DNA from 3 places in the Priestia megaterium genome. Region 1 is predicted to be linked to each of the others. Evidence: riboswitches for the same ligand, from Rfam matches in the RefSeq annotation. Region 1 holds a riboswitch; each other region holds the start of a gene.

Region 1 (4,457 bases):
CAATAGCGAGAAAAGAAGAGAAAAGCAACGAATTTAAATATATTTGGCTGTGAATACTAAATTGAAGCGCTACATAGTCCACTTATTTGACAAAACATGCTAAAATAACTGATGGTAACCTGCATGTGCTGCTGTTTATACAAAAGAACTGGATCAAGGTTTCTCAAAAATCATTTATACACTGCTGACATTTTGATGAATAGGAGAGGCTACGTGATGTCTAAAAGTGATCATGAAAAGCAACAGATGAGTCGGGCTGATATGAAAAAACAAGCTAAAACATCCTCGCAAAACCTTGTGATGAACGTACTCATTGCCATTGTATCTGTATGTATTTTAGCTCTTATTATAAATATTTTTGTACTAATGAAATGAGCCGTTATGCTGCTCATTTCTTTTTATTAGGTTCAGCTTTTATTGAAGAGTTTGAGGTCTCTTTCACTAGAGAGCACATTGTGAATAGCATATCTTTTTTTTACAAATGATAGTTGTGATATGATAAAGCAATAATACATTAGACAAAAAGCTGGAGGTTACTTAGTATGCCATTACTTAGATTTGATGTAATAGAAGGAAGAGACGAAAAAGAGTTAAAAACATTACTAGACGCTACTCATCGAGCGATGCTAGAAGCCTTTGGCGTCCCAGAACGCGATCGTTATCAAATTGTACATCAGCATCCTGCTCATGAAATGATTATTGAAGATACAGGTCTTGGCTTTGAGAGAAGCAAGGATTTGGTTATTATAAGTGTGACGAGCAAACAGCGAACAGAAGAGCAAAAACAAGCTCTTTACAAATTAATTGTAAAAGAGCTGGGAGAAAGCTGCGGAATTCAGCCAAGCGACATTATGATTTCAATTGTTGAAAACGGTAATGCTGACTGGAGCTTTGGTATGGGAGAAGCTCAATTCTTAACTGGGAAATTATAAAATGGTTTATTATCTAGAGAAGCCCTTATTTCTAAGGGCTTTTTCTCATTTTGTCTATAAAAATATTATTCTCTTAGTCACATCTTACTCAAAATTAAATACAGACATCTGTCAAATGAATGATACAATAAGCTTATATGCCGTTTTGAGTGGGAAAACCAAAAAAGAGTTCGGCGTACTAACTTCGGAACAACAATAATTTTACATAAAGATGTAAAGATTTAAAGGTTAAAAGAGAAATGTATAAAATCTGTAAAACAAAAGAACAGTTACGCGTTAAACATAGGAGTAAAAGGTTCTTCACGTGTTTTTTCGGATAATAAGAGAAAGTAATTTTGATCATTGAGGAGGAACTTAGAATGTTTGGATTTGATGGAGATGTATCGCCATTAGTGCGAATTAAAGTAATTGGAGTCGGCGGTGGAGGAAATAACACCGTTAACCGTATGATTGAACATGGTGTACAAGGGGTAGAATTTATCGCCGTTAATACGGATGCTCAGGCGCTTAATTTATCTAAAGCAGATGTGAAAATGCAGATTGGTGCGGCATTAACGCGAGGATTAGGTGCAGGAGCTAATCCAGAAGTAGGAAGAGAAGCTGCAGAAGAAAGCAGAGAGCAAATTCAAGAAGTACTGCAAGGCGCAGATATGGTATTCGTAACAGCTGGCATGGGGGGAGGCACTGGTACTGGAGCAGCTCCGGTTATTGCCCAAATTGCCCGTGAACTAAATGCTTTAACAATTGGAGTAGTTACTCGTCCTTTCAAGTTTGAAGGAAATAAACGTACCAAGCAAGCAGTAGGCGGTATTACTGCGATGAATGAATCGGTAGATACCCTTATTGTCATTCCAAACGACCGTTTGCTTGAAATCGTTGATAAAAAGACACCTATGCTTGAAGCATTCCGTGAAGCAGATAATGTTCTTCGCCAAGGTATTCAAGGTATTTCAGATTTAATCGCTGTTCCAGGGCTGATTAACCTTGACTTTGCTGATGTAAAAACAATTATGTCTAATCAAGGATTTGCGCTTATGGGTATCGGACGAGCTTCGGGATCAGATCGAGCAATTGAAGCAGCGAAAAAAGCGATTTCTAGTCCGCTGCTAGATGCATCGATTGATGGAGCAAGAGGCGTGCTGCTGAACATTACGAGCGGCAGCAGCCTGAGTCTTTACGAAGTACAGGAAGCAGCAGATATTGTCACGTCCGCTTCTGATCAGGACTTAAATATGATTTTTGGATCTGTGATTAATGAAGATTTAAAGGACGAAATGATGGTAACCGTTATTGCCACTGGATTTGATGATGAAGGTATTTCACCATCAGCTTCCACTTCTAGAGTTTCAAGAGCACGCTACTAAATTAAATAACCAGCTTTTATGGTGGCAATTGTTTTTCAATTGCCTTAAAAGGGAATCCGGTGAAAATCCGGAGCGGTCCCGCCACTGTAACAAGGAGCCTTATGTCAAAAAGCCACTGTCTATTTAGAGACGGGAAGGCGGTATAAGGCAATGACTTGAAGCCAGGAGACCTGCCATAAATCGCAGCACACAATAACCTACGAGGATAGGGAGGTGTTTTGGCAGAATCAAAAATACGATAAACAAGGGATACGTTTATCTGAATTTGTTGTGAAGGCAAGCACTTCTTTTTAGAAGTGCTTTTTTTTGTGTATTAAAATAGAAGGTGGAAAAATGAATGATAAATAATAAAAAACTTGTATCTATGATATTTCTCGTGTTACTTTGCCTCACTGCTTGCGCTCCTAATGAAGAGAGCGTAAGTATAAAAGAAAGAAAGAAAACGGATAAAAGTGTGACGTTTTTATTTAATTTTACATCTGCAACGCTTGATCCTCATACGGACGATAATTATACAGCAGTTCGTGGGGGAGTAGGGGAGACGCTTGTTAAAATCAACGACGATTTAAAAATAAAGCCTTGGCTTGCTGAAAAGTGGGAAACGAAAGATAACGGCCTTACATGGACATTTATGATAAGAAAGAACATCACGTTTCAAAATGGAAAAGCGCTAGATGCAAATGCCGTTAAGTCTTCTCTTCAAAGAACGATAGATCAAAGTTATGCGATGAAAAACGCTTTAAATATTAAAGAAATGAAAGCGAACAGTCATGCGCTGACAATTACATTAAAAGAACCAATGCCTAAATTTCCTTCTGAATTAGTGCATCCAAATACAGCTATTATAGATGTTGATGCTTCTAATATAGCTAAGAAGCCCATTGGTACGGGTCCATTTCGCGTCTTGTCTTTTGATCAAGGAAATCAAGTAAAATTAGAAAGATATGAAAATTATTGGGGTGGAAAAGTGAAATTGAAAAGTGCGATCTTTGGATTTAACGAAGATGCTAATGCGCGAGTTGCTGCTCTTCAATCTGGAACAGCCGATATTATTTATCGCCCGCCTTTAGAAAGCTTGGGCACTTTACAAACAGATCCGTCTTTTAAAGTAAGTGGAGTACCTAGTGTGCGCACCCATTTATTGCTTTACAATCAAACTAATGACGCATTAAAAGACGAAAATGTAAGAAAAGCTATCGATACCTTATTGAACCGAAAAGAAATTGTTAGCAGCATCATGAACAATCAAGCGGCAGCGGCTCGAGGTCCATTTTTACCCCAATTTCCTTTTGCTGATAGTACTGCTAATGAGCAAAGAGGTATGACATCTGCTAAAAAATATTTAGAGAAAGCAGGCTATCAAATCAAAAATGACAAAGCAATCAAAAATGGAAAGCCACTATCGCTCTCTCTTGTCACATACAGTTCTTTGCCAGAACTGCCTTTAATTGCTCAGCTTATACAGTCTAATGCCAAAGAGTTAGGAATTACTATTAAGATTCACCTAGTTGAAGATAGCGATGAATATGTAATGGCAAAAGATGATTGGGATTTAGCATTGTACAGCCTTATCACAGCACCTAGAGGAGATGCCAGCTATTATTTAAGTACGAACTATTTGCCCGGCGGTGGTTTAAATGCCAGCCGGATTAATGATGATACGCTAACAAAAATGATAGAACAGTTAAATTCAACAGTAGATGACGCAAAACGAGATCAGTTAGCCAAACAAGCAACCGCTTTGATTAATAGAAAAATGCTGACGTCATCGATTGTACATCCAAACATTGTTGTTGCTTATAATCAAAAAGTGAAAAACTGGACAACAAATCCAAGCGAGTATTATATGCTGACTCAGCATTTAGACGTAACACCGTAGTTAACATTGCAGCATAAGCAGAGAAAAGAAAAAGTATACAATGATCGCTAAAAGGATGTGACAGTAAACGTGCAAGAAGTACAAATGTATCAAATTAAAGAAGTAAAAGAAAATGATGCTGAAGTGATTCAGTTTGTCATGAATATGCGGAATGAGCTATTTCCTATGCTGGAAAAAAATCAGCTTCCTGTGGATTTGCTTCATTTTAATGAACATTACGTTCAAGCGAAAGACGCTGCTTTTTTTGCAGCTGTTACGGAAAATCAACAAGTAATTGGAACC
Region 2 (4,457 bases), 870 kb from region 1:
GGTGCCGTCACTGGGATTTTATAGTTTTTCTTTTCCTCTGAATAAAACTTACGGAAAATCGGATCAATACTTGCCGTAGAACCCGCGATAATAGATGTTGATGAATTAGGTGCTACAGCCATTAAATATCCATTTCTTATCCCATTGCTTTGAACTTCGCTACGCAGTTCACTCCACGCTTCGCTCGTGTATTCACGTGTTTCAAAATAAGCGCCTGACTCAAAATCTGAGCCTTTAAATAATGGATATGCGCCTTTTTCTTTAGCTAAGTTCATGCTTGCCTGCACGGTTAAGTAAGAAATTTGTTCATACAATTCATCGCAATATGCTACCGCTTCATCTGTCTCCCATGCTATTTTCTTTAAGGCAAGCAAATGGTTCCAGCCAAATGTGCCAAGCCCTACTGCGCGGTACTTTTGATTCGTTAGCTTTGCTTGAAGTACCGGCAAATCATTTAACTCAATAACATTATCAAGCATGCGTACTTGAATTGGAATTAAACGTTCAAGTACATCTTCAGTTACGGCTCTCGCTAAGTTAATAGAAGAAAGATTACATACAACAAAATCGCCCGGATTCTTTGTAATAATAATTTTTCCGTCTTCCGTAATTTCCTCTGTTACGACCGTTGTACTTTGGTTTTGCGTGATTTCTGTACATAAGTTACTGCAGTAAATCATGCCCGCGTGTCGGTTTTGATTAGCTCGGTTAACCGTATCACGATAGAACATATAAGGAGTTCCGGTTTCAAGCTGCGAAAGCATAATGCGCTTGAAGATCTCAATAGCAGGCACTGTTTCTCTTGAAAGCTGTTCATTGTTTACACACTCAGCGTAACGAGTGCGGAACGAACCGCTGCCTTCTTCTTCATCATAAAAATCTTCTAACGAGTAGCCCATCAGCGTACGAACTTCGTGAGGATCGAATAAGTGCCAGTCTTCACGTGCTTCTACTTTTTCCATAAACAAATCTGGCAAACATACGCCAGTGAATAAATCATGCGTGCGCTGGCGTTCATCACCATTGTTCAAACGCGCGTCTAAGAATGAAAAAATGTCTTTATGCCAAACATCTAAATATACAGCAATAGCTCCTTGTCGTTGACCTAGCTGATCGACACTTACAGCCGTATTATTTAGCTGTTTCATCCATGGAATTGTTCCTGATGATACGCCTTTAAAACCTTTTATATCACTTCCTCGGCTTCTAATATGACCGAGGTAGACACCAATTCCGCCTCCATTTTTACTAAGCGTGGCCAAATCTGTATTGCTATCATAAATACCGCGTAAGCTGTCATCAATCGTATCAATAAAGCAGCTAGATAGCTGTCCGTAGCTCTTTCCTGCGTTTGAGAGTGTTGGTGTGGCAACCGTCATATATAGACTAGAAAGCGCCCAGTACGCTTCTTTTACTAATGCTGTTCGATTTTCTTTCTTTTCTTGAGACATCAGCGTCATAGCAATGATAAGAAAACGTTCTTGCGGTAATTCGTATACACGCTTATCATGTGATGTCGCTAAATAGCGATCTGCTAATGTCAGCAATCCAATGTATGTAAATAAACGATCGCGTTCAGGAATAATGACTGAAGCAATTTCATTAATTTCTTCTTCTGTATATGTTTTTAATAGCTGTTTATTATAAATGCCGATTTTTGTTAGTTCTTGAATAAGCTGATAAAACGAACCGTACTTCTCTTTTTTATCATAACCTCGGTTGTCCGCTGCTTTTCGATATAGTTCGTTTAAGTAGACGTCTGCCGCCACGTACGTCCAATCTGGTTCTTCCATTGAAATACGCTCTAGGGCTGCCAAAATTAGTACGTTTGCAACCTTTTCGTCCGTCATATTTTCCTTTACTGTAACAGTTTGAATAACCTTTTCCTCATACAAAGAAAAATCAAGTTGCGTAAATTCTTTTTTTAAACGTTCAATATATGCAGTTAATTCATGTAGAATTGTAGGCTTTAATGTATTCACCATAAATATGGCTCCTCTCTTCACTTCAAAATAAAAAATCGCTCACCGTACCTCGGTGAGCGAATAGAACGAAGATAGAAGAAGACACTAAGTCTTTTCTCAATCCTCGCTCTACCCTCTCACCTCCCGAAGAAGATAAAACGACATAAAAAAGGCAGGTCTCCTGACTTATGCTTCTTTTTACTTTAAGGCCTTCCCATGATGTTTACTCACAGTGGATCTCCTTATTTCATCAGCATTCACAGTTGCGGGGACAGCTTTGGATTTTCACCAAATTCCCTTTTAAGTCTTTTTATCAGACACCTTTTTCACTGGAAAACACAAAATATAGTATTTTATTATTGTTTAACAAACAACATATTGTGTTATGTTATAAACACATTATATAGGACAACTTAGAAAACTATCAACCTATTTTCAAAAATAATTTTGTTTTTTACGATAAAATCCTTCGACTTTTTTCATCAAACTACTCCATCATAACATGTTTTGACACGCTTGATGGAACAATGTGCTCTTTTTAAAAAATTTGTCCTATTTTTCTACTAAACATTGCCAACATCAATAAAAAAACCGTTTTTCATAAAAAACGGTTTTTAATTATTTGTATTCTTTTTCAAATGCTGTGATTGTTTTGATAAACTTTTTATCAATATCGTATCCTATCCCCGGTTTTTCCTTCACCTTTATTACTCCGGCTTCTACCTCTACTTCGGGCTTAATAATATCTTTTTCCCAATAGCGAGACGACGCAGAAATGTCACCTGGTATCGTGAAAGAAGGCAGTGTGGCAAGGGCGATGTTATGAGCTCGTGAAATCCCGGCTTCTAACATTCCGCCAACCCAAAGCCTTACACCGTGTAGGGCGCATAAATCATGAATTTTTTTTGCTACAGACATTCCGCCAACTCGACCGATTTTCACATTGATAATCTTGCAGCTTTTTTGTTCGATTGCATGACGTGCATCTTCATAGCTCACAATACTTTCATCTAAGCAAATCGGCGTCTTCATTTGCTTTTGTAATAATCGATGATCAAGGATATCATCCGAACTTAACGGCTGTTCGATCATCATTAAATTCAATTCATCTAGTTTTTTCAATGAATCACTATCGCTTAACGTATAGGCTGAATTGGCATCAGCCATAAGAGGAATGCTTGGAAATTCATCTCGAATTTGTTTCAGTAGCTCATAGTCAGCGCCTGGCTTAATTTTCACTTTAAAGCGCTTATAACCATCTTTCATATAAGTCTTTATTTGTTCTTTCATGATGGAAATATCATTTAAGCCAACTACCACTCCAGCTTCTACAGCAGGCCTTATTCCGCCAATTACTTCAGCTAAGGGCTTATTTTGGCGCTTTGCATACAAATCCCATACAGCACAGTCCAAAGCTGCTTTAGCCATGTTGTTCCGCTTTAGAGGTTTGAATAACTTTTGAACATCCTCTGGTTTTTGAAGCTGCTGGTGAAGAAGCGAAGGAATTAAAAAATCGTCTAACATATGAAAACATGTCTGAATCGTTTCTTCCGTATACCAAGGAGATGAAAAAGCAACGACTTCTCCCCATCCTGTAAATCCTTTTTCATCTTCTACTTCAAGCAAAATCAATTCTCGATCCTGGACCGTACCATAGCTTGTTGAAAAAGGAGAAAGAAGCTTCATGTCAATTTTATAAAGATGTACTTTTTTGATAATCATCGATTAAATCCCTTTCTGTATGAACGATGATAGCTTCCGGCGTATGATTTTATTAGAGGCCGTTCGCGGCAGCTCCTCTACTCGAACGAAATACTTTGGAAGTTTGTACTTTGCTAAAAATTGTTGAATGTGTAAAGATAACTCTTCATCTGAAACGTCTTCGTTTATAACAATGCATGCTGCAGGAACTTGTCCCCATTTTCCATCGGCTACTCCCGTTACACCGGCCTCTTTAACAGCGGGATGCTTCAACAAAACATTTTCAATTTCAGCTGGATATACATTTTCTCCACCTGAAATAATAAGGTCCGAACGTCTGTCTAATACATATAGAAAACCTTCTTCATCCACTTTCCCGATATCTCCTGTATAGAACCAGCCTTGTTGAAGGGCTTTTTTAGTAGCTTCAGGTTTATTTAAATATCCTTTTGTAACATTTGGACCTTTAACAATGATTTCTCCTGCTTCACGTGTTTCATTTCCATTCTCATCTACAATTTTCATTGCACACGGAAATAATGGTTTACCTGCTGATCCCAGTTTTCGCAAACTATCTTCAGGTGAAAGCGTAACGAACTGTGAAGATGTTTCTGTCATTCCATACGTTTGATAAACAGGAATTTCTTTATTCACACAAGCCTCTAAAATAGTAAGCGGTGCGGGTCCTCCTCCTAAAAGCATACAGCGAAATGTATTTGGGTATTTACGTTCAGCTAATTCATCCAGCATATTCGATAGCATGGAAGTGACAACCGAAATAATTGTTACTCC
Region 3 (4,457 bases), 1.4 Mb from region 1:
GAAAAAGGATGTCTATCGGCATCCTTTTTCTTTATGTAAATAGCCAAACAGTGTAGGGGGAGTTATGAAAGTGATTGTTACGACTGCTGGTCGAACAAATGAACAGATGATTGTAAAAGCCAAACAAGTAGCCGCTGATTTAAGTATACCTTTTGTAACAAGAGAGAAGAAATCTGTTGCAGATCTTCAAAATCTTGAAGCGGCAGACGTGCTGGTTGTCGGTAAAAATAGAGTAGAATTGCACGTCCAAAGTGAAGAAGAACCTATTTTTTTTCATCCAAATTCCGCTATGTTTAGAGTGAAGAGATGGCTGCGGGGAGAACGTGATCCGTTTATTGAAGCTGCTGGTTTAGAAAAAGGAATGAGCGTGCTTGACTGTACACTTGGTCTTGCATCGGATAGTATGATGGCGAGCGTGGCGGTAGGGAAAAGTGGGAAAGTTGTCGGACTAGAAGGCAACCGCTATGTAGCTTATTTAGTCAAACAAGGACTTTTAAATTGGGAAAGTGACGTACAAGAGTTGAATGATGCAATGAAGCGTATAAACGTGGTTCATCAAAATTTTGAATCGTTTTTGGCGTGTTGTGAAGATAATTCTTTTGATGTTGTCTACTTTGATCCTATGTTTCAAGAACAAATTGAGGAATCGAATGGAATTAACGGTATTAAAGCAATAGCACTGTATACCACGCTGACGCCAATGGCTATACAAGAAGCAAAAAGAGTAGCCAAACAAAAGGTCGTGCTAAAAGATCATTGGAAAAGCAGTCGTTTTAAAGAGCATGGATTTACTGTGCAAAAACGAAAAACATCAAAATTTCATTACGGGACAATTGATATACAAAAATAACCAAAAAAGTAAAATTAATTACGCTCATTGAAAAGACTTCCAAAACCTTTTAGGAATTAAAAAGTTTTGGAAGTTTTTTTTATGAATTTCATCTAAAGTTCATAAAAGTATGATATATTTTTGAACATAAAAATACTTTTTTGTTTAAGCATCCAGCAAAAAAGGAATATCTTGTATAGGTTTCCGCTCGGTGTGACAACCTCAAACAGAAGAAGGAAGGTGGTAACTGAAAAGTCGTCAAATGCCCGTAGACAGCATAAATGAATAAGCAAATATAGGTAAAAAATTAATAAGTATGTTACAATACCTAGTGAGTTATGATAATGAATTTTACAATATGAAAAGACCATATGGGAAAAGATGAGAAAGGAAAGATACGAATGCCTAGATGGATAAAAAGAATGCTAATTGTATTTATTACAGTATTTACATTTGGGCTTGTCACTCCACCAGAATATTTATACGTTGATGATGCAAAAGCGGACAAGCAACATAAAGCAGGGTATGTAAGAGAAACAACTCCTGTCACAGCTGTTATAGAAGATATTCATTTGCCATATGAAGAACCAAAATATGAAGACGTTTCATCATTTGTTACGTATGCAATGGAATCAGCTGAAAAACAGTCAGTGGAAAAATTCGGAACAAAAATTGGTCCTGTCATTGAAGATGAATTTCGTCAAGCAGTGTTACCTAAAATTGAAGAAGTGCTGACCGACATTGGCACTGAACGTGAACAGTCAATTCAGAATCTCGAGATAAGCGAGCACCCTGCTGCTGGCTACGGTGAAAAGATTTTCCATGTATATGACCGGGAAACCGGTCAGGACTTAATACGGTTTCATGTACGGCGTGAAAATCCTCCAAAAGATGGATACTGGTTTAATTTTCACTATCATGCGGCCGCAGATAATTTTCAAAAGCATTATGATTTAGGGAAAATTTATTGGAACCGAAACATGCCGCCTAAGTGGTTCAGCTGATAATAGACACAACATTCTACAATTTCGAAATGTTAGCTTTTTTAAGCTAGCATTTTTTTACGTCTAAAACCGTTATGGTCTAAATAAGCTGAAACATTAGCACAACGATAAAAAAATCGTTTATAATGAAGTCAGACTTCTTACTATAGAATTGTAGGAAGGAACGAATAGACGCTGGAGGTAACACAATGAAACAATTTACGGAAGAAAAACAATTTCGCGAACAAATTAAGAATGAAACACTAAGCGTTGGGATTTTTACGACAACGTGGTGTCCTGATTGCAAACGTTTGGATATGTTTATTGATGAAATCGTTGACGAAAATACAGATAAAGCATGGTTTAAAATTGACAAGGATGAGTTTGAAGAACTTTCTGCTGAAAACAATGTAATGGGTATTCCTTCTCTTCTTGTATATAAAAACGGTGAAAAAATTGCGCACCTGCACAGTGCAAATGCTAAAACGCCTGAAGCGGTCCGTGAATTTTTAGCAACTCTTTAATTCCCTAAGCTGCGAGAGCATTCTCGCAGCTTTTTTTGTGAGAATGGCTATTTCCATTTTTCGATGAGTGGGGTATACTAGGACAAGTGAATAATCGTAAAGCAATAAGGTCTCAATTTAAAGATTGAGTGAAAAGGGAAGTCTGGTGAAAAACCAGCGCGGTCCCGCCACTGTAAGCGCTTTGTGCGTAAGTCAGGAGACCTGCCTTATTGTTAGCTGTGAAACCTTCGAGGAAGGGTGAAGCAGGGTAATGAACATACATATCAAGTATAGTGAACGGATTCTTTTCCTGCTTATCTTGACGTTACCTGCTTTGCTTTCAATTGAAAGTAAAGCTTTTTTATTTTGAAGCTGCTGCCGAGCAGTATACATAGTCAAAGCGGAAAAAACGGGATAGCGCTGCTTTTTGCATGATCATTTGCTTTTTCTTTAACGTGGAGGTTTCGTATTCACAATGAACAATATATAGGGGGAGTATTTAGATGAAAAAATGGCTTTCGTATTCCATTATTGCGCTGTTAGTCATCGTACTTGCTGCATGCGGTGCAGGCAGCCAAAGCAACAGTGATAAAAAAACGAAGCAAGATACAGAACAAACGTCACAAGCTGCGTTTCCAGTGAAGGTAAAAGACGCGCGTGATAAAGAAATTACGTTGAAAAAACAGCCTAAGAAAATTGTTTCATTAATGCCAAGTAATACGGAGATTGTATATGCCCTTGGCCTTGAAAAAGAATTAGTCGGTGTCACAAGCAACGATGATTATCCTAAAAGCGTAAAGAAAAAAGCGCAGGTGGGAGATATGAACGTTAATGCAGAAAAAGTTATTGCTTTAAATCCTGATTTAGTGCTGGCACACGCTTCAAGTATGGGCGTTTCAGATGAAGTATTTAAACAAATTGAAAGTGCGGGTATTCCGGTATTTGTTGTAAAAGATTCAACAACGTTTGATACGGTTTATGATTCTATTACGCAAATTGGTAAATTAACGGGTAAAACAAAAGAAGCTAATCAAACAATTAAAGACATGAAAGAAAAAGTAGCTTCAATTGAGAAAAAAGCAAAAACGATTTCAAAAGAAGATCGTAAAAAAGTATGGATAGAGGTATCGGGAGCTCCTGAGATTTATACAACAGGAAAAGGTACGTTCATGAACGAAATGCTTACTATGATCGGTGCTGATAACGTAGCGGCTAGTGAAAAGGGTTGGGTTAAGTTTTCTGAAGAGCAAGTTGTTAAGTTAAACCCTGACGTTATTATCGCAACGTATGATGCAGACAAAAATGAGATTATGAAGCGTCCCGCTTGGAGCAGCATGACTGCTGTAAAAGAGGGGAACATCGAAAAGGTTAATCAAAACAAAATCAACCGCTTAGGACCTCGTATTGTAGATGGCTTAGAGGACTTAGCAAAAGCAGTATACCCTGAGGTGTACAATAAATAAAAAGAGGGACCATATTCCAGTTCGAATTGAAAAGGGGATTGGTCCCTTTTCACATCTTAAAATTGAAGAACGGCCTGAGCTTTTAATCATGAAAACCGAGACTTCTTATAAAACATACAGCTCAGGCGTTTTAGGAACAGGCATCACGGAAACGGACACCTTTTACAATCGATTTGTTCATAAAGACTATTATTCAGATACTCCTTCTTTAGAGTATGAGCAATATTTGATGAAAGAAAATGTGCGCCATGAGCAAATCGTAGGGTTGATGACAGCGGTTTGGTTAAAAGAAAGAGCGATTTACTGTTATGAAGGCTACGGAGTAAGAGTAGCTTCCGTGATAACGGCTGGAGTAGGAAACGCAGTGGATATTACAGCTGACGAAGCTGTCCCTTTCTATTCCTCTCCCGGTACAATTAATATGTTTTTTTTCGTGGAAGGCAGGCTTACGGATGCGGCGTTTTTACAGCTTTTTATTGCCGCTACAGAAGCCAAAACAAAAACGCTGTCACAGCTGGGTGTCATAGATCCAGCTACAAAGACGATTGCTACGGGAACATCTACGGACAGTATCTCAGTTGCAGCGTCTCAGCAAGGACCATTATATGAATATGCAGGCTCTATGACCGCTTTAGGTCAAGCGGTAGCCAAGCTGGTAAAAATAAGCTTAGAGCAGGCA

Evidence for each region. Region 1 has a riboswitch for cobalamin ahead of nikA (nickel ABC transporter substrate-binding protein). Riboswitches for the same ligand answer to the same signal wherever they lie in the genome.
Region 2: linked by a shared signal. The riboswitch ahead of CEQ83_RS23735 (ribonucleoside-diphosphate reductase subunit alpha) and the one ahead of nikA (nickel ABC transporter substrate-binding protein) in region 1 are both predicted to bind cobalamin.
Region 3: linked by a shared signal. The riboswitch ahead of CEQ83_RS09660 (ABC transporter substrate-binding protein) and the one ahead of nikA (nickel ABC transporter substrate-binding protein) in region 1 are both predicted to bind cobalamin.

What each region holds. Positions count from the first base shown of each region.
Region 1 is NZ_CP023317.1:480,020-484,476, forward strand. It holds gene CEQ83_RS26905 (hypothetical protein) at 217-375, shown strand; gene CEQ83_RS02555 (tautomerase family protein) at 543-932, shown strand; gene ftsZ (cell division protein FtsZ) at 1,292-2,296, shown strand; cobalamin riboswitch at 2,299-2,489, shown strand; gene nikA (nickel ABC transporter substrate-binding protein) at 2,634-4,175, shown strand; gene CEQ83_RS02570 (GNAT family N-acetyltransferase) at 4,245-4,457, shown strand, end outside.
Region 2 is NZ_CP023317.1:4,637,986-4,642,442, forward strand. It holds gene CEQ83_RS23735 (ribonucleoside-diphosphate reductase subunit alpha) at 1-1,985, opposite strand, end outside; cobalamin riboswitch at 2,119-2,304, opposite strand; gene menC (o-succinylbenzoate synthase) at 2,583-3,686, opposite strand; gene CEQ83_RS23745 (o-succinylbenzoate--CoA ligase) at 3,690-4,457, opposite strand, start outside.
Region 3 is NZ_CP023317.1:1,924,654-1,929,110, forward strand. It holds gene CEQ83_RS09645 (class I SAM-dependent methyltransferase) at 71-850, shown strand; gene CEQ83_RS09650 (YpjP family protein) at 1,231-1,833, shown strand; gene CEQ83_RS09655 (thioredoxin family protein) at 2,022-2,336, shown strand; cobalamin riboswitch at 2,427-2,559, shown strand; gene CEQ83_RS09660 (ABC transporter substrate-binding protein) at 2,819-3,778, shown strand; gene CEQ83_RS09665 (adenosylcobinamide amidohydrolase) at 3,867-4,457, shown strand, end outside.